3 regions of the Pseudoalteromonas sp. SR44-8 genome follow, and region 3 is predicted to be linked to each of the others. Evidence: predicted binding sites of a transcription regulator. Region 3 holds the regulator's gene; each other region holds the start of a gene.

Region 1 (6,727 bases), on a different contig from region 3:
CGACGACTGGGATAGTTGGGATGATGACGATTATGACGTTGAAGTTGTCTATGAGCGTTAGACTAAAGTAAAATATTTTAAAAGGAGCTGGTGCTCCTTTTTCTTTTTATAATAAAAAAGTATTGGGTTTTAATGTGAAAATTTCAATGATTGCAGCTATGGCTAAAAATAGAGTGATTGGCCAAGATAATGATATGCCATGGCATTTACCTGCTGATTTACAGCATTTTAAAGCGGTTACAATGAATAAGCCCGTGATCATGGGACGTAAAACATTTGAGTCAATTGGTCGCCCTTTACCTGGTCGACGCAACATCGTTATTAGCCGAAATACAGACTATACTGCAGTTGGGGTTGATGTAGTAACATCTCCTGAAGCCGCAATTTCATTGCTGTGTGAGTCTGATGAGGTAATGGTGATTGGTGGCGGGAATATATATCAACAATTTTTAAAAAGTGCCGATACACTTTATTTAACGTTTATTGACCTTGATGTTGCAGGGGATACTCAGTTCCCTGATTATGAACAATCAGCAAACTGGCAAGTTGTAGAAGAGCTGTATAATCAACCTGACGATAAAAACATTTATGGTTATAAATTCGTCACATTGGATAAAGTTAAGTAACATTATTGCGGTTAAGCTTATAGGTTGATACAATATTAAACAACTAAGGTAGTTATAAAGTATTACACAAGGGTATAAAATGATTAAATTATCAACACTCGTTATTGCTGCAGCTGTTATTTCTGGTTCTGTTGCTTTTAGCGCGCCAGTTAAAGCGGATGATCAGTTAGCTGTTTCAATCTGTGAATACATAGCTGCGGATGATAAAAACCGTCTACGTGATAAATTAAAAAGCTCACGTGTGAAAATTCGTAATATTTATGATGCAGTACAATGTAATGGTCTTAACTTGCTACGCCATGCGGTTGCCAGTAATGCAGTTGATACTGGTGAATACATTGTGAAAAACTTATCTAAAAGCTCTTTAGAAGATGGAGCTGACATAGCATGGGCCGAAGCAAATGGTCATGGCGGTTCTGCATTAATACCAGCTATTAAAGAACGTGCTGGTTTATAAGTTATAATAAATCATTAAAAAAGCCGCGATATCGCGGCTTTTTTGTATCTGAAACAAAAGTTTAACAGATTCGACCTCTATTGTAATTTTATCTGGTAGAATAGGCAGGTTATAAGCAGTTTAAGCAGTGAACAACTATGTTAAGTCCTTTTTATCAGCAACATGCTGACTATGTCTCTATTTCTCGTGAACAAGGGTGTCGTTTCGCAAAGTGCGTTGCTGATGATTACAATCCACTTCATGATAAAGATGCAAAACGTTTTTGTGTGCCTGGAGATTTATTATTTTCATTGGTATTAAGTCGTTATGGCATCAGTGAAAAAATGGAATTTACCTTTGCCGGCATGGTTGATGAGAATACCAAACTCAACTTCCCTGAGGGGGCAGATGAGTTTGATATTACCAGTGGCGATAAAGTCATGCTGAAGGTTAAGCGTGAAGGTAAAACTAGCCAGTGCCAAACACTCACAGATAGTCTAATAAAAAATTACGTTGAGTTTTCAGGTACAACTTTTCCGCATGTTATTATTCCACTCATGGGCAAGCAAGATGTCATGATCAACCCTGCTCGCCCTATGGTTATCTATGAGTCAATGTTGATTAATCTCGATACATTAGAGATCCATGCACCTACGTTAGAATACGCAGAGCCGAGTTTTGAATATACAGGCAAGCGTGGAAAAATCACTTTGCGTTTTAACTTGTTAGAAAATGGCGTAAAAGTCGGCTGTGGTGAAAAGCACATGTTGGTATCAGGTATTCAACAATATTGCCAAGATACGGTGGATGATCTAATTACGTTCTATAACCAACGTAAAGAAACCCTCAAACCAGCTTGAACATTTAGCAAGCTTAAAAAGGCGCCGCAAAGCGCCTTTTTTGTTATTCGCTTTGGGCGTACAATAGCGCCATTATTTGTTACACAAAGCTAAACTTATGTCTGCGACTACTTTCTCTGAGTTAAAACTCGATCCTGTACTGCTTAATGCACTTGAACAAAATGAATATCATACCCCTACGGCGATACAGCTAAAAACTATTCCGCTGATTTTAGCTGGTCATGATGTTATGGGGAGTGCACAAACAGGAACAGGTAAAACAGCTGCTTTTGTATTACCTCTGTTACATAAATTACTTAATACACCAAGTAAAGATGAGCCGGGTACTGCTAGAGTACTTATTTTGACACCAACTCGAGAGCTTGCTCAGCAAGTCTTCGCTAGCTTTGAGAAATACGCGCAAGGTACTGATATTAAAGGTGCACTCGCTTATGGTGGTGCCAGTATTGGCCCGCAAATTAAAGCCATGAAAGATGCACAAGTTGTAGTGGCAACACCAGGGCGATTACTTGATCATATAATCAAAGGCAGCATTAAGCTATCAAGTGTTGATTCACTGGTGTTTGATGAAGCCGATCGCATGCTTGATATGGGCTTTATTGACGAAATTAAACGTATATTGCGCCATGTTCCCAGTGATCGTCAGACCTTACTATTTTCAGCGACCTTTGACGATAGTGTATTTGAGCTCAGTAAAAAGTTATTAAAAGATCCAAAACTTGTTGAAGTCAATAAACGTAATTCTGCGGCTGTAGAAGTTGAGCAAATCATTTACGCGGTTGATGAAGACCGTAAACGTGAGCTTGTCTCGCACATGATTGGCATGAAAAACTGGCGCCAAGTACTGATCTTTACTCGCACAAAGCAAATGGCCGATCAACTCGCCAAAGAAATGTGTAAAGATGGCTTAAAAACACAGTCAATTCATGGTGATAAATCTCAAGGTGCACGTGATAGAGCACTGCAAGATTTTAAAGAAGGTACCACTCGTGTGCTAGTGGCAACCGATGTTGCAGCTCGAGGTCTAGACATAGTCTCGTTAAAGTATGTGATTAATTTTGAATTACCTTATATAGCTGAAGATTATGTCCACCGTATTGGCCGCACAGGGCGCGCTGGCGAGCAAGGCTTAGCGATGTCATTAGTCAGCCTTGACGAGCAGTGGTTACTTGAAGAAATTGAAGTGTTGCTTGATACTCGTCTAACGCCGCAGTGGTTAGCTGGCTATGAACCTGATCCAAATAAAAAGCCAAAAGACAACCGTAAAAACACCAATAAATCACGTAAAGAGCGCGACAAAAAACGTATTACAGGGCAAAAAACACCAAACAGAAGACGCAAATAATCGTTCTCAGTCGTGACTTATTAATTCATTGCATAATATAGTATTTATTATCAAGCTCAAAATAAGCAAACGGATATGCTTACTTTGAGTGATAAATTATAAAAACGGATACTTACGCAATTTGTTTTTCAGCTAAGTTTAATTCCATCGTCGCTTTTAATAAGCGGTAAAGATTAATAGATGCATCAATTTCTTCTTTACGGTTGGTTAAACTTTCAATATTTAACCCCAGTGGCACGTCTAAATGCGCGCAACTTCTTAGTATTAAATCTAAGTTTTCACGGCAAATACGTACAGATTCACTCAGTGGGTTTTGCGAATCAAGCATCCGCCATTTAGTTGCATCAGGTACGGAAATTCCTAACCATTGCATAAACTCTAAGGTTTTTTCACTGCCGCAGGGTGTAAAGGTTAGAATAATACGTTTAGGTTCGATACCTTGAGCTTTACAGCTGCGCGCATAACTGGTGATCAAATCCACGGTTGCTTGCGCGTTATACACAGCTTGTGAGATAAAAAATTTACAGCCTTGCGTGGTTTTTTCAAGTAAGCGTTCATGTTCATTACGTTTACTTGCGTGGCGCTCGGCAATGGTAACGCCTCCTAAAAAGAAGTCTTGAGGCTGTTCGCTTAAGACTTTATAAGCATCAGGCAGGCTTAATTTAATATCCCCGTCAGATGATGGACTACCGACTAATACTAGGTTTTTTAAATTAAACTGGTTTTTAGTTTCGCTTAACCACTGTTTAAATTCGGCCACACCGCGCTGTGCAACACTTTTATAAGTGATCACTTCTTGATGCGATAAATTACGTAGTAAGTTACTGTATTCTCGAGGATCTACTGTTTGCTTGAACGGAAAAGGGCGAGGCATCTCAGTGCGACTACTTTCATCTTGAATGTCATAAATAATCACGCCATCGTATTCAATTTCATGCAAACGAGCTAAGAGCTTTTGGGCGATAATTTCAAGCTGCGCTTTATCAGTACCAATACGTGGTGGGGTTGTACCAATTAAGTACACACCCTGATTGGTGTCTTCAATTTTCTCTTGTAGTGATAAAGCCATAATCCTCATTCCAGCTAAGTTAGTGTCTATGGCAAATAATATAGCAGCCATTTAGACGTCTAGATAGATTTTTTTAGTGAAACTTTTTCAACGAAGGTGAGTTTTATTCATGTTGCTCTGAATGAAGAGTTCTCTGATACACAACTGTTTACATAATTTATTACCTCAGGGGTCTTATATTGACTTGCTTTGTTGCATAATCGGATGACTAAAAACAAGAAATTTATTCAACTAACAAGGGATAGCAATGAAATTTAAATTATTAGCAACGAGCCTTGCGGTAACGCTTGCACTGAGCGGCTGTGCAAATAACAGCGGCTCAAACATGGTCAAAGAGGTTGAGATTGAACAGTCAACGGTTGCCAGTAGTAATGATCGGGTGTTCTCACAAGATTATTTATTAGAAGAGCTTGATAACGGTTTACGCGTTATGGTGGTGAAAACTGATTACCCTGATGTGGTATCACTACAAATTCCAGTGTCTGTCGGTTCTCGTAATGAAGTCGAAGCAGGTAAAACCGGTTTTGCACACTTTTTTGAACACATGATGTTTAAAGGCTCTGAAAAATATCCGCAAGATGTGTATTCTGATATTCTAAAAAATTCTGGGGTTGATAATCGCGCTTATACAACCAATGATTACACTAACTATCACTTAAACTTTTCAAAGCAACATCTTGATAAAGTACTTGAAATTGAAGCGGATATTTTTCAAAACCTGACTTATTCAGAAGAGCAATTTCGTACCGAAGCATTAACAGTTAAAGGCGAATACCTTAAAAATAATGCCAGCCCGGTTCGTAAGTTACTTTCTGCAGTACGTAATGAAGCATTCGAAAAACATACTTATAAACATACCACCATGGGCTTTTTTGAAGATATTGAAGCCATGCCGGATCAAATGGCATACGGTAAAGAGTTTTTTGCTAAGTTTTATAAACCTGAATATGTGTCATTAGTGATTGTAGGCGATGTTGATCCAGCTGAAACTATGGCTATGGTTAAAAAACACTGGGGCCAATGGCAAAAAGGCGATTTCGTTGCTGATATTCCAACCGAACCAAAACAGCAAGCGGCGAAATATATACATGAGCAAAACGAAGGCTTACCAGGGCATTGGTTATTAGTATCTTATAAAGGCACAGCCTGGCAGCCAAAACAAAAAGACAGAGCCGCGCTTGATTTACTGTCACAGCTTTATTTTTCAACCAACTCAGAGCTTTACCAAGAGTTAGTGGTTGATAAACAAATTGCTAGCCAAATGTTTAGCTATAACCCTGATACCAAAGATCCCGGCTTATTACATGTTTTTGTGAAAGTTGAAAATGAGGCTGATTTAGCGGTTGCTCGTGATGCAATTAATAGCACCTACGCAAAAGCTCGCACTGAGTTGGTTGATAGCCAAAAGCTAGCTGATTTAAAATCCAATCTTAAATACAGCTTTATTAACGGCCTAGACTCATCACAAGCTATAGGTTCAACCCTTGCCAGTTATATGCATTTTGAGCGCGATCCAGAAGTCGTCAATCAGTTATATGCAACGGCAGATAGCATCACCGCGCAAGATATTAAAGACATTGCTAATAAGTATTTTGTAGACAGTGGTCGTACTACTGTGACTATGTCTGCACTGGATAAAGTGGCTGGCTTTGAACAAGAAGTGGACTTAAACACTCTCGTTGCTAGCAAGCAAACTGTGCAACAGCGTCATTTTAAAGTGCTAGATAAAACCAATAGTTCGCCATTGATTGATATTAACTGGTTATTCCATACCGGTGCTGCGGCTGATCCTAAAGGTCAAAAAGGCGTAGCTGCACTCACTGCGGCCATGCTTGCTCAAGGTGGTTCACAGGCGAAGAGCTACAACGACATTAAACAGGCACTTTATCCATTGGCAGGTAGCTTTGGTTATCAGATAGATAAAGAAATGATTTCGCTACAAGGGCGTGTCCATAAAGATAACGCTGCACAATGGTATGCACTGGTTAGTGAGCAGTTACTAAATCCTGGCTTTAGAGAAGATGACTTTAAACGCCTTAAGAAAGAGCTCATCGACGGTATAAAATCTGGCCTAAAAGCCTCAAATGACGAAGAGCTAGGTAAAGAAGTGCTTTATCATAAGCTGTATCAAGGTCACCCATATGAGAGCTATAACTACGGTGATCTATCTGATTTAGAAGCATTAACACTTGATGACGTGAAAGCGTTTTATGCGAAAGAATTTACTCAAGCTAAACTGACTGTCGGTTTAATTGGCGCAGTACCTGAATCACTTAAAGCAACCATGTTTAGCGATTTAGGTGCTTTGCCTAAAGGTCAGCAAAGTCGTTTATCGATTCCTGATGCACCAGCGCTAAAAGGTCATCACGCTACAATTGTAGAAAAATCAGT
Region 2 (6,727 bases), on a different contig from region 3:
TAAATGCGCGGGAGTTGAAAATAAAATGCGCGTGTAATGTCGGCGGTTTTCCATCATTATTCCTTGTAGGAGTATTGGGATTAAGTGTAGCCTATTTTTTAGTCATTATGTGTAATTAATACCAATCGACTTAAATATTTAACCATTCTAGCGAGCTAAATAAAGCGCTAACTGCGTTATAAATTTTTCATGTAGAACAACTACATGTCAAAATTTATGTCTTGTTATCACTCCATTTATCTGTCGCTATAAATGGTCAGTAACTTAACACGATTGGTATAAGCTGAACTCTGGATCGTGAATCTCTGATCTATATTCCAGGTTAATAAAAAAAGCCCCACATAAATGTGGGGCTTAAAAAATGTTTAGAACCTAGAACTTAACCTATCTTTTTGTACTTAATACGCTTAGGTTGCGTAGCCGCAGTGCCTAAGGTCTTTTTAAGCCATTCTTCATATTCAGTGTAGTTACCATCGAAGAAGTTAATTTGGCCTTCGTCACGGTAATCAAGAATATGTGTTGCAATACGGTCTAAGAACCAACGGTCATGCGAGATACACATAACGCAGCCTGGGAATTCTAAAATCGCATTTTCAAGGGCACGTAATGTTTCAACGTCCAAATCATTGGTTGGCTCATCCAGTAGGATAACGTTGCCACCGGCTTTTAATAACTTCGCTAAGTGTAAGCGGTTGCGTTCACCACCTGACAAGTCCTTAACAAATTTTTGCTGATCGTTACCTTTGAAGTTAAAGCGACTAACATAGGCACGGCTTTGGAATTCAAAGTTACCAATTTTTAGTACGTCTTGGCCGTTTGAAATTTCTTGGAAAACAGTATTGCTGTCATCCATATTGCCACGGAACTGATCAACGGTTGCCAGTTCAACCGTTTCACCTAGGTTAATTTCACCGCTGTCTTGTTTGTCTTCACCACTGAGCATTTTAAACAGCGTTGATTTACCTGCGCCATTGGCACCGATAATGCCAACAATTGCGCCTTTAGGCACAGTAAAGCTTAGATCATCAATTAACACGCGATCGCCAAAGCTTTTCTTCAAGTTTTTAACTTCAATAACTTGATCACCTAAACGTGGTCCAGGTGGAATAAATAGCTCGTTGGTTTCATTACGTTTTTGGTAATCAGACTGCTGCATTTCAGTAAATTGCGACATACGCGCTTTTGACTTAGCTTGACGACCTTTTTGGTTTGAACGTACCCACTCAAGTTCTTGTGCAATTGATTTTTGACGGGCTTTTTCAGACTTTTGCTCTTGCTGTAGGCGCGCATCTTTTTGCTCAAGCCAAGAAGAATAATTACCTTCCCATGGAATACCTTCACCACGGTCAAGCTCTAAGATCCAGCCAGCAACATTATCAAGGAAGTAACGGTCATGGGTTACCGCCACAACAGTGCCTTCGTAATCATGCAAGAAGCGCTCAAGCCATGCTACAGATTCTGCATCTAAGTGGTTAGTCGGCTCATCGAGGATAAGCATATCTGGTTTTTCAAGCAGTAAACGACAGATAGCCACTCGGCGACGCTCACCACCTGACAAGAATTCAATTTTAGCATCCCACTCAGGTAAGCGCAGGGCATCTGCGGCGCGTTCTAATACGTTGTCGATGTTATGACCATCGTGGGCTTGAATAATTGCTTCAAGTTCACCTTGCTCTTTGGCTAGTGCGTCAAAGTCAGCATCTTCCATCGCGTATTCGTTATATACTTCATCAAGACGGTTAAGCGCGTTTTTAACTTCGCTGACTGCTTCTTCCACAGTTTCACGAACCGTTTTGCTTTCATCTAGAATAGGCTCTTGCGGTAAGTAACCAATTTTAGTGCCCGGTTGAGGATAGGCCTCACCTTCAAACTCTTGATCAAGACCGGCCATAATGCGCAGTAATGTCGATTTACCCGAACCGTTTAAACCAAGTACACCAATTTTAGCGCCAGGAAAAAAATGCAAAGAGATATCTTTTAAGATAGTGCGCTTAGGTGGCACAACCTTAGATACTCGACTCATCGAGAAAATAAACTTATCAGGTAAAACCATGGAAGGAGCCTTCAAATAATAATAAAAATTTCAATGTTGTATTGTAGTGGCTCACAGGTGAAACAGTCAACGAATCAACCAAATAACAATGTGCTAATTCGCGAGCAATACTCCTACACCGATTAAAGCAAGCAAGCCGCCTATTAACATTTTATTGGTAACGGGCTCGCGCTTTATAAAACCAATGCTCATTACAATTAATGGCGCGGTTGCGAAAATCGTTTGTGCAATGGCTGGATCGGTATATTTAACTGCGCCAAGTTGAAGCCATAAACCAAGGAAAGTGCCTAAAAACACAGCCGCAAAAAACCATTGTTTGCCGCTAATTCCCCTTAGAGTTAGTGCTTGTTTAAATTCACTGCTTTTAAACACTGCAACAACTAAGGCCACAGTCATCGTACCTGCTGCTAATCTAATTAATGCCGCCCATAAGCTACTCATATGCTCATTATTGAGTGCGCCTTTAGACATCACCATACCGAGCGCTTGGCAGATAGCAGCTGCAAGGGCACATAAAACACCTTTGCGATAAAGTTGATGATCAACCTGTGGCAATGTTTTTTCAGGCTTGATTGCTATTACTACGCCAATGGTTGTAAGTACAATACCGCACCATGCAAATGGCGATAAATAATGATTTAATAGCAGGATATTAAAAACCCCCACAAGGGCTGGAGCAAGGGACTCAATAACTAACGTGCGAGCAGGGCCAATATTTCGCAGCGCAGTAAAATAGGCGCTATCGCCAATCGCAATCCCAATCACCCCGCCAGCAATTAGCCAAAGCCAGCTTGTCGGATGATGTGGTAGTGCAGCGTCTTGAGTAATCGCAATAGTCACTAACATCATGGCACTTGCTAACACGCCTTTACTGATGTTTAGCTGCATAGGCGTTAAGTGATGGCTAAAACCTTTATATAAAATGGTCGAAAGCGCCCAAACAATAGCTGCTAATATAGCAAAAAGTTCTCCTAAGCCTAGCCAATCAATCACGTTTACCACCTTAAAATAAAATCAACAGGCGCATTATGGCGAGCGGTTTTTAGAATGCAAAAGAATAGTTAAAACAAACTCATTTGGACATCTAAACATCTAGAGGTTGAAATTTCCAGCTATCCGTTCATAATTAGCCATTGGTTAATTATGCCTTGGAGATGAGTATGCCTATTACCGTTAAAGATGAATTGCCCGCAATTGCGAAGTTACGTCAAGAAAACGTATTCGTAATGCCAAAAAGCCGCGCTAAAACCCAAGAGATCCGTCCGATGCGCTTGGCGATTTTAAACTTAATGCCTAATAAGGTAGAAACCGAGGTGCAATTTATTCGTTTGCTCGCTAATTCACCCTTACAAGTGAATGTAGAGCTTCTACGTTTAGACACTCATCGCAGCAGTAGCAATTCAGAGCAGCATTTAGACACTTTTTACCGTTATTTCTCTGAAGTGAAAGACAACAATTACGATGCATTACTCATTACCGGCGCACCATTGGCACATTTAGAATATGACGATGTAGCCTACTGGGATGAACTAAAAGTAATTTTAGATTGGGCGGAGCAGCATGTAACCTCAACATTATTTTCGTGTTGGGCGGCTCACGCGGGTTTATTTCATCATTATAATCTAAAGCGTGAACTAAAAGAAAATAAGCTCTGTGGCGTGTTTACCCATAAGTGTTACTTTGAACATGGAGCCTTAACGCGTGGTTTTGACGATACCTTTGTAGTGCCGCACTCGCGTTATGGTCATATTGATATTGAAAAAATTAACGCTTGTGATGACTTAGTTGTGCTGGCAGGTTCAGAGCAAGTAGGCGCTTACTTAATAAAAAATAAATCCGGCAGCCAAGTGTATATTACCGGGCATCCTGAGTATGATGCAGACACTTTAAAAGGCGAATATCAGCGCGATTTAGAAAAAGGCCCTGATGCGCCATTGCCTGAAAATTACTTTCCAGAGAACAACCCAGCTAACGAACCGTCGAAAACTTGGCAAAGCCATGCCTTTTTACTGTTTTCGAATTGGTTAAATTATTATGTGTACCAAACCACACCCTATGATATTAATTTAGTTAGCCAAGCCGTAAGGACTAACAACTATGCCGAATAATTTAGAAAACAAAAGCGCCGAGTTAATTGAAGCGTTAAAACAGCGTATTTTAATTCTTGATGGTGCTATGGGTACCATGATCCAAGAACACAAATTAGAAGAACACGATTACCGTGGCGAGCGCTTTAAAGACTGGCATGTGCTAATTAAAGGTAATAATGATTTATTAAGCATTACACAACCAAAAATTATTGCTGATATTCATCGTGGCTTTTTAAGTGCAGGTGCCGATATTATCGAAACCAACACCTTTAATTCGACTACAATTTCGATGGAAGATTACGATATGGCCAGCATCAGCCGTGAAGTAAACTTAGAGTCAGCTAAATTAGCACGCAGTATTTGTGATGAGTTTACTGCTAAAAATCCAGCTAAACCACGCTATGTTGCGGGTGTTTTAGGGCCAACCTCAAAAACCTGTTCAATCTCACCGGATGTGAACGACCCCGGTTATCGCAATGTCACGTTTGATAAGTTAGTCACCGCGTATGTTGAATCAACCCTTGCTTTAATGGAAGGTGGTGTTGATCTCATTTTAATAGAAACAATTTTTGATACGCTTAATGCAAAAGCGGCTTCATTCGCGGTTGAAGAAGCGTTTGAACAAGCAGGGCGCAAGTTGCCTGTGATGATCTCTGGCACCATAACCGATGCCTCGGGCCGTACGCTGTCAGGGCAAACCACCGAAGCATTTTATAATTCTATTCGTCATATAAAGCCAATTTCAATTGGCTTGAACTGCGCGCTAGGTCCAGATTTATTGCGCCAATATGTAGAAGAACTATCGCGTGTTTGCGAAACCTTTGTCTCTGTTCACCCCAATGCTGGTTTACCGAACGAGTTTGGGGAATATGATTTAGAAGCACCTGAAATGGCTCAAGAAATTATCGATTGGGGCAAGTCTGGCTTTATCAATATTGTTGGCGGTTGTTGTGGTACCACACCTGCACACATCAGGGCATTTTCGAAAGGGCTTGAAGGTGTTAAACCTCGCCTATTGCCAGAGCTTGAAGTGCGTATGCGCTTATCAGGCCTTGAAGCGTGTAATTTAAACTAAGGTAGCCGAGATGACACAAAAAATAGCAGTATTTACCAACGTTGGCGAACGTACCAATGTGACCGGCTCAGCCATGTTCAAACGTTTGATCATGGAAGAAGATTACGAGAGTGCGCTTAATGTTGCCCGCGAGCAAGTAGAAAACGGCGCACAGGTTATTGATATCAACATGGATGAAGCCATGCTGGACTCAAAAGCCGCCATGGTGAAGTTTTTAAATTTGATTGCCTCCGAGCCTGATATTTCTCGCGTGCCAATTATGGTTGACTCTTCTAAATGGGAAGTCATTGAAGCGGGCTTAAAGTGTATTCAAGGCAAGGCAATTGTAAACTCAATCTCGCTAAAAGAAGGTGAAGAGCCATTTATTCGCCAAGCTAAAATTATTAAACGTTTTGGCGCCGCTGCAGTGGTTATGGCGTTTGATACCGACGGCCAAGCAGATACAGCCGATCGCAAGTTTGAAATTTGTCAGCGTAGTTACCGCATTTTGGTGGATGAAATTGGCTTTGCGCCAGAAGATATTATTTTCGATCCCAACATCTTTGCGGTAGCAACTGGTATTGAAGAGCACGACAACTACGCAGTTGAATTTATTGAAGGTACACGTCGCATTAAGCAAAACTTGCCACACTGTAAAGTGTCGGGCGGGGTGTCGAATGTATCGTTCTCGTTTCGTGGGAATAACCCCGTGCGAGAGGCTATTCACTCAGTATTTTTATATCACGCAATTCAAGCGGGTATGGATATGGGGATTGTTAATGCAGGGCAACTCGCTGTGTATGATGATATTCCAGCAGAGCTGCGAAAAGCTGTTGAAGACGTTATTTTAAATACCGACCCAGGTGCCGGTGAACGCTTAGTAGAGTTGGCACCAAAATACTCTGGTATGGCGCAAGCAGAACGCGTAGAGGATTTAGAATGGCGCACATGGCCAGTTGAAAAGCGCCTTGAACATGCTCTTGTTAAAGGCATTACTACCTTTATAGATGAAGACACCGAAGAATGCCGCGCTGCTGCCGATAAGCCTATTCATGTGATTGAAGGGCCGTTAATGGACGGCATGAACGTGGTAGGCGATTTATTTGGCGCAGGTAAAATGTTCTTACCGCAAGTCGTTAAATCAGCGCGAGTGATGAAGCGCGCAGTGGCCTACCTAGACCCTTACATTGAAGCTGAAAAAGAAGAAGGGGCTACTAACGGTAAAATCGTGATGGCCACCGTTAAAGGTGACGTACATGATATTGGTAAAAATATTGTTGGCGTAGTACTGCAATGTAATAACTATGAAGTTATCGACTTAGGCGTAATGGTGCCTGCCGATAAAATACTGCAAACCGCGATTGATGAAAAAGCCGATATTATTGGTTTATCAGGGCTGATTACACCATCGCTTGATGAAATGGTACATGTTGCCAAAGAAATGAAGCGCCGTGGTTTTGAACTACCGCTATTGATTGGTGGCGCGACTACCTCAAAAGCGCATACTGCCGTTAAAATCGAGCCACAATA
Region 3 (6,727 bases):
TCCTGTTACGCCTCAGCTAACAATGACTCAATTTGAGTCCACTACAGGGTTAAATACCAGCCAAACAGCAAATCATTGTGCGCCGCGCATCATATCTAAACAAAACGCGTTTTTGATAGCTGATGCGATGAATAGCGCAATTTGGGGGGGCGGTAGTTGGGCCCATAAAACGGGTTGGAGTGGAACCGGTTGGCGTGCTCAGGTATTAGATCGTCGCGATCTTTCCGGTAAAACGGGTACTACTAATGACTCTGTCGATACTTGGTTTAGCGGCTTTAACCGTAATGTTATGACCTCGGTCTGGGTTGGATTTGATAATCCAGGTAACCCGCTTGGTCGCTCGACGTATAACAACAACATGGATAATACCCAGATCTCTGGTGCAGAATCTGGTGCTAAAACAGCTCAACCGGCATGGATTGACTTTATGCGAGTAGCACTCAAAGATAAGCCAGAAGCACCAATCGAGCCACCTGAAGGATTAGTGTCGGTACGAATCGATCTAGCAACGGGACTCTTGAGTCAAAAGAACGATTACACTAGTCGCTTTGAATACTTTGAAAAAGGCACCTCGCCCACTAAGTATGTGATGCCGCATGTAGAAAACGTTTTTGAAGAAGAGACTAAAACAGAAGAAGAGCTGTTTTAATATTACTATGTCGCGATATAAAATCGCTGCTACATAAAAAAAGCGCCAATCGGCGCTTTTTTTATTTTACAAACTCAGAGCTCATTTTAAGTTTTGTATTAACCAATATAAATCAGAATGCACGCCTGCTGCGGTAACTTCTTTGCCTGCACCAGGACCTTGGATCACCAACGCATTATCGCTATACCACTGACTGTTGATAACAAAGATATTATCACCTGGAGTTAAGTTAGCTAAGGCATCACCCTGTGTTGCATAAGCCAAACCGACTTTGGCTGTTACTTTGCCATCAGCAATTGTTAACGCACCGGTATAACGCAGTACTTTGTTTTCTTTGCCAGCTAACTGCGCTTTTTCAGCAATAAAGTCATCAAGCAACTGCTTATTAGCTAAAAAAGACTGCCAATCACCTTGCGCTAGTTGCTCTGGCATCAACGGTGTTAAGCCAATCTCATCAAGCTCTAAGGTGAGCCCTAATTCACGTGCTAAAATTAATAGCTTACGCTGCATATCACGCCCTGATAAATCTTCCCGTGGATCAGGCTCGGTATAGCCCATTTTTTGCGCTTGCAACACTAAATCGGAAAACGCTACACTGCCATCATAACTGCTACACAACCACGATAAAGTGCCTGAGAACACGCCTTCAATATGGGTAATACTGTCGCCACTGTTTTGTAAATCAGCTAACGCAAAATTAATTGGTAAACCCGCACCAACACTGGTGTTATAACGCCATAATAAGTTACGTTCAGCTAAATTACGGCGTAAATTTTGATACCAGTCATTATTTGCAGTGCCCGCATATTTATTAGCACTGATCAGGTGACAATCTAAATTAACAAACGCCGGGTAAAGCTTACTAAACGCTTCACTAGCAGTAATATCAATCAGCACTTTGTGTTCGTAATCGAGTTCGCTGATACGTGTCAGTAAATCAGCTTCTTGGTAATCTATTGCTTCGTTTTGCCACTGTGACTGCCATTGCTCAAGCACGATACCACTTGGGCTGAACAACATAGAGCGCGAGCGTAATAAACCAACCAGCTTAACGCTGAAGTGTTGCTGCAAACGATTAAGCTGCTGACTTAGTTGCTCAATAAATACTTCACCAACATTACCAAGGCCAGCAACAATAATGGCAAGCTCTTGGCCTTTGTTAATCAACTTATCATGCAATAAGGTCAATACATCACTATCAATAGATTGATCCGTTAGTAGTAATATGTAGTCTGCGTCTTGATGGCTAAAGCGCGGCACTAAACTTTGCTCACTAAGCACTTGCGTTGCTTGTTCAAATAATTGCGCTACATCATTTCGTGGCGCCACAACAGCGCAACCATGTAAGTTCGACTCAATAATATTAGCGCGCCCTTGCAAATGACTCACCACCTGATGAGTCGCTGCTGCCGGCACTAGTAAGTAGGTATCGCCGTTTTTAATAAAATGATGCAAGCTGTGTTGAATAAGCTGACTTAATTCGCCAATTTCACCGCCACGCAGCTGATCAATACGCAGTAAATCAATATTTTCTAAGGTAGTGATAAAACGCTTAGCTTTGCTGTAACCTTCTTTGACAATTTCTGTCGCGCTAGCTTCGCTGTCGTAACTACTGCGAACGACTAATTTGATATCAGTATTTTTTAATGGCGAGAGAGTTTTAGCATGTAACACTGGGTTGCCCAAACGCGCCAGTAAGTTTGCTTGGCCACGACATACTTTAGAATACTTAATCGCTTTTTTTACTTTACGAGGGTCGGTACTAAACACCCCTTGGGTATCAGTCCAAATTGATACCTGACTAGCATGACAATAACTGCTTAACAAAGTCGCGCTGTAATCACTGCCATTGCGCCCCAAAGTAACTGTATTTGCTTGGCAATCAGCGGCTATAAAACCAGTAACAATATTAATGCAATTGGCTGAAATTAACTCGGCACAGGCTTGTTGATTTTTTTGATGTAATAATTGCCCATCATTAAGGGTAAACAATTGACGAGCATCAACATCTTGAGCTGCAACATTTAACTGTTTTAAATAGCTAGCCAATAATCGTGCCGACCAAACTTCACCGTGAGCAAGCAATGCGGCTTCCTGTAAGCTTTGCTGTTGAGTTTGCTGTGCAATTAAGGCTAGCTCTTGTTCTAATACGTTTAATGCCGTATGTCGCGCTGCTGGACTCAATAACTGCTCGATCAAAGTACGTTGATGATTATCAAGCTGCAATAAAATATCACTCACTGCCTGTTGATCACCTTGCTGGTAACTCTGCCATAGCGTAACTAACGTATTAGTAGTTTTACCGGCTGCGGATACCACCACACAATCACCGGCTTCCGTATGGGCTAGAATAATATTTGCTACGGCCTGATAACGCTCTGCAGAACTAAGGCTAGAACCACCAAATTTATGAACTATATTTACCATTTTTTATTACCACAAAGCCGTATGTGCAGGAGTCAGTTTAAATGAGCTTGATTGCTCATCATCTTGTTGTTGAACAGAGGAAGCGATTACTTTTGCGCCGTGCTGAGCTTGACCTGGTTTCACTTTATTGAATACACGATCTAAGTCAGCGATTAAATCTTTTACATCTTCAATGCCCACCGAAATACGGATCAGGGTATCACCTACTCCCGCAGCAAGACGAGCAGTTGCCTCCATACCTGCGTGGGTCATAGTTGCAGGGTGACAAATCAAACTCTCAACCCCACCTAATGACTCAGCTAAGCTAAATTCTTCTAAGCTGGTCAAAAATTCTGCAGCATCATTAATATCACCTTTGATATCAAAGCTTACCATGCCACCAAAACCACGTTGCTGCTGTTTAGCGAGTTCATGCTGTGGATGAGATACTAATCCAGGGTAATATACTTGGCTTACATAAGGGGAGTTTTCTAGATATTGGGCAATAATAAAGGCATTTTCTTGATGCTGACGTAAACGAACATTCAAAGTACGTAAACCACGTAACGTTAAGTAGCTATCAAACGGGGCACCGGTAATGCCAATGTTATTAGCCCACCAAGCAAGCTCATCACCCAACTCTTGGGTAGCGGCGATCACCGCACCACCAACAACATCTGAGTGACCGTTAATATATTTAGTGGTCGAATGCACCACAATATCAACACCAAACTCAATTGGGTTTTGCAAAGCAGGTGATAAAAATGTGTTATCGGCACCAACCAACGCACCGCACTGCTTAGCAATCGTGGTGATCGCTTTAATATCGGTTAACCGTAAGATAGGATTACTCGGTGTTTCAATCCAAATTAGCTTTGGTTTTATCTCAAGAATTTTTTGATGATTTTCAGATTTAGTTAAATCTAAAACCACTAACTTTAATAAGCCACGCTTTTCAAGTGAGGTGAATAAGCGGTAACTACCGCCATAGCAATCATGTGGGATCACTAAGGTATCGTCACTGTTTAGCAGCTGAGTAGCTAAATGCACCGCAGCCATGCCCGTTGCAGTGATAATCCCCTTAGCGCCACCTTCAAGCTTAGCGAGCGTTTCAGCGAGTAAATCACGGTTTGGGTTGCCGCTACGGCCATAATCATATTGGCGCTTTTTATCAAAATCAGCAAATGAGTAGGTGGTCGATAAATGAATGGGAGGCACAACCGCGCCGTGATGTTTATCTGCATCAATACCATTGCGTACTGCAATGGTTGCTTTATTCTTTTGACTCATACCGTCACCTACAATTAAATGGATGTTTAGACGTCTAAAAGGTTAGAGGATCAAATTTAATAAGTCAAAGCATTTATGCGGTTTTAGCCGCAAGATTAGAAGTAAAAACATTTAAGCCGCTAGATGGCTAAAAAACAAGTATTTGACTATCTTTTTTAACACGATAGAATTTCGCCATCTTTGCGCTGCAAAAGGTCGCGCAAACAATTAACAACCTGAGGCAACGATACATCCTATGGCTAAATGGAATGGTGAATATATTCACCCATACGCAGAACACGGGAAAAAATCAGAACAAGTTAAAAAGATCACCGTTTCGATCCCGCTAAATGTATTAAAAGTTTTGACTGATGAGCGTACTCGTCGTCAAATTAATAATCTTCGCCATGCAACAAATAGCGAATTACTTTGTGAAGCATTTTTACACGCATTTACTGGCCAACCACTGCCAAACGATGAAGATTTACGTAAAGATAATCCAGAGAAAGTGCCTGAAGAAGTGAAAAAAATCATGCTTGAAATGGGTCTCGAAGTACCTGTACTCAACGAAGATTAAGTTATCATTTGTATATATTCCTGCTTCAGGAATGGGCTACAAAAAAACCTCAGTAACGTAAGTTACTGAGGTTTTTATTATTGTGCCATTACCAATTGCAGCTAAGCAGCTACTCCATGTAGTTTTCCGGCATATCAATTTGTGCAACACCAGAATCAATTGCCGCTTGCGCTACTGCTTTGGCAATGCGCGGTAATAAACGCGGATCCATCGGTTTTGGAATAATATACTGCGCACCAAATTCAAGTGTCTCAACACCCGCCGCTTTTAATACTTCCGCTGGTACTGGTTCTTTAGCAATGCTACGAATAGCGTCAACCGCAGCAATTTTCATTTCATCATTAATTTTGCTTGCACGCACATCTAGCGCACCACGGAAAATAAATGGGAAACACAGCACGTTGTTAACTTGGTTTGGATAATCTGAACGACCCGTTGCCATGATTAAATCATCGCGAGCACCATGAGCAAGCACTGGTGAGATTTCTGGATCTGGGTTTGAACAGGCAAACACTACAGGTCGATCAGCCATTAGCTTAAGATCGTCAGGAGAAAGTAAATTCGGGCCAGATACACCAACAAATACATCGGCATCAGCAATAACATCTTGCAGTGTGCGCTTATCTGTATTGTTAGCGAATAACTGTTTGTACTCGTTTAAATCATCACGACGAGTATGAATAACGCCTTTACGATCTAACATGTAAATATGTTCACGCAATGCGCCACACTTGATCAGTAGCTCCATACACGCAACCGCTGCGGCACCGGCTCCTAAACAAACGATAATCGCATCTTCGATTTCTTTGCCTTGTACTTCAAGTGCGTTGATCATACCAGCAGCCGTTACAATCGCGGTACCGTGTTGATCGTCGTGGAACACTGGAATGCTACAACGCTCGATCAATGCTTTTTCTATTTCAAAACACTCTGGCGCTTTAATGTCTTCTAAGTTAATACCGCCAAACGTATCAGCGATGTTAGCAACTGTATTGATGAAATCTTCGGTGGTATTGTGTTTCACCTCAATATCTATCGAATCTAGACCCGCAAAGCGTTTAAATAATAACGCTTTACCTTCCATAACCGGTTTTGAAGCCAATGGACCTAAGTTACCTAAACCTAAAATAGCGGTGCCGTTAGTAATAACCGCAACCATATTGCCTTTACCGGTGTATTTGTAGGCATTAGCGGGATCAGCAGCTATTTCACGTACCGGTTCTGCAACACCGGGGCTGTATGCGAGTGCAAGATCCTGTACGGTTTCAGCTGGCTTTGTAAGCTCAACGCTAATTTTTCCTGGAACGGGGTGCGAATGGTAATGTAAAGCTTGTTCACGAAAGTCTGACATAACGCGATTTTATCCTGCAAGTAAGTTAAGTTGAAAGTGAGAGTAAGCAGTTCTTATATCTTATAGGGAACGATACCTATATTATAATTAAATTCAAGCAATATCAGGTCTATCCTGTTATATGCTATATCCGTTAATTTTATGCGTTTTGTCAGCATTTTTTGCAAAAAAGCTTCAATTTTCGGCTATAAAAACGCCACAAAGCATCAAAAAACCCATCTTAAAATGCTCATTATGCAACGCTTTAAAGCAAAAATAATGGCCCATGACTAAAAACCATCAAAGTAAGACGTTAACAACATTTAACCGCAAAAGACCTAACTTTACCGACAAAAACGTTTAATTTATCGCTTTAACGAGAATGACAATATAGTCAACAAATCACTATTTGTCTGTTATTTACTCGCTATACTGGATATAAAAGTGGGAAATAGTCACAACATAATGAATGCGTAAAGCTGGAGCACTAGAGCAA

The links. The regulator MetJ, encoded in region 3, represses methionine synthesis genes. The targets are predictions, from matches to a motif close to TAGACGTCTAGACGTCTA.
Positions count from the first base shown of each region.
Region 1: a site for MetJ is predicted at 4,381-4,398, ahead of H5183_RS11985 (methylenetetrahydrofolate reductase). Genes of this name have one in related genera too.
Region 2: a site for MetJ is predicted at 3,131-3,148, ahead of metA (homoserine O-succinyltransferase). Genes of this name have one in related genera too.

Region 1 covers NZ_JACJDS010000021.1:17,133-23,859, reverse strand. The annotation lists gene cgtA (Obg family GTPase CgtA) at 1-61, shown strand, start outside; gene folA (type 3 dihydrofolate reductase) at 147-626, shown strand; gene H5183_RS12000 (DUF3718 domain-containing protein) at 706-1,083, shown strand; gene H5183_RS11995 (DUF3581 domain-containing protein) at 1,221-1,922, shown strand; gene H5183_RS11990 (DEAD/DEAH box helicase) at 2,020-3,267, shown strand; gene H5183_RS11985 (methylenetetrahydrofolate reductase) at 3,380-4,336, opposite strand; gene H5183_RS11980 (pitrilysin family protein) at 4,584-6,727, shown strand, end outside.
Region 2 covers NZ_JACJDS010000014.1:34,020-40,746, reverse strand. The annotation lists gene H5183_RS08805 (PilZ domain-containing protein) at 1-54, opposite strand, end outside; gene ettA (energy-dependent translational throttle protein EttA) at 380-2,053, opposite strand; gene H5183_RS21945 (DMT family transporter) at 2,147-3,046, opposite strand; gene metA (homoserine O-succinyltransferase) at 3,214-4,161, shown strand; gene H5183_RS08785 (homocysteine S-methyltransferase family protein) at 4,151-5,218, shown strand; gene metH (methionine synthase) at 5,229-6,727, shown strand, end outside.
Region 3 covers NZ_JACJDS010000018.1:81,155-87,881, reverse strand. The annotation lists gene H5183_RS10945 (penicillin-binding protein 1A) at 1-649, shown strand, start outside; gene metL (bifunctional aspartate kinase/homoserine dehydrogenase II) at 731-3,076, opposite strand; gene metB (cystathionine gamma-synthase) at 3,083-4,345, opposite strand; gene metJ (met regulon transcriptional regulator MetJ) at 4,581-4,901, shown strand; gene H5183_RS10925 (malic enzyme-like NAD(P)-binding protein) at 5,011-6,252, opposite strand.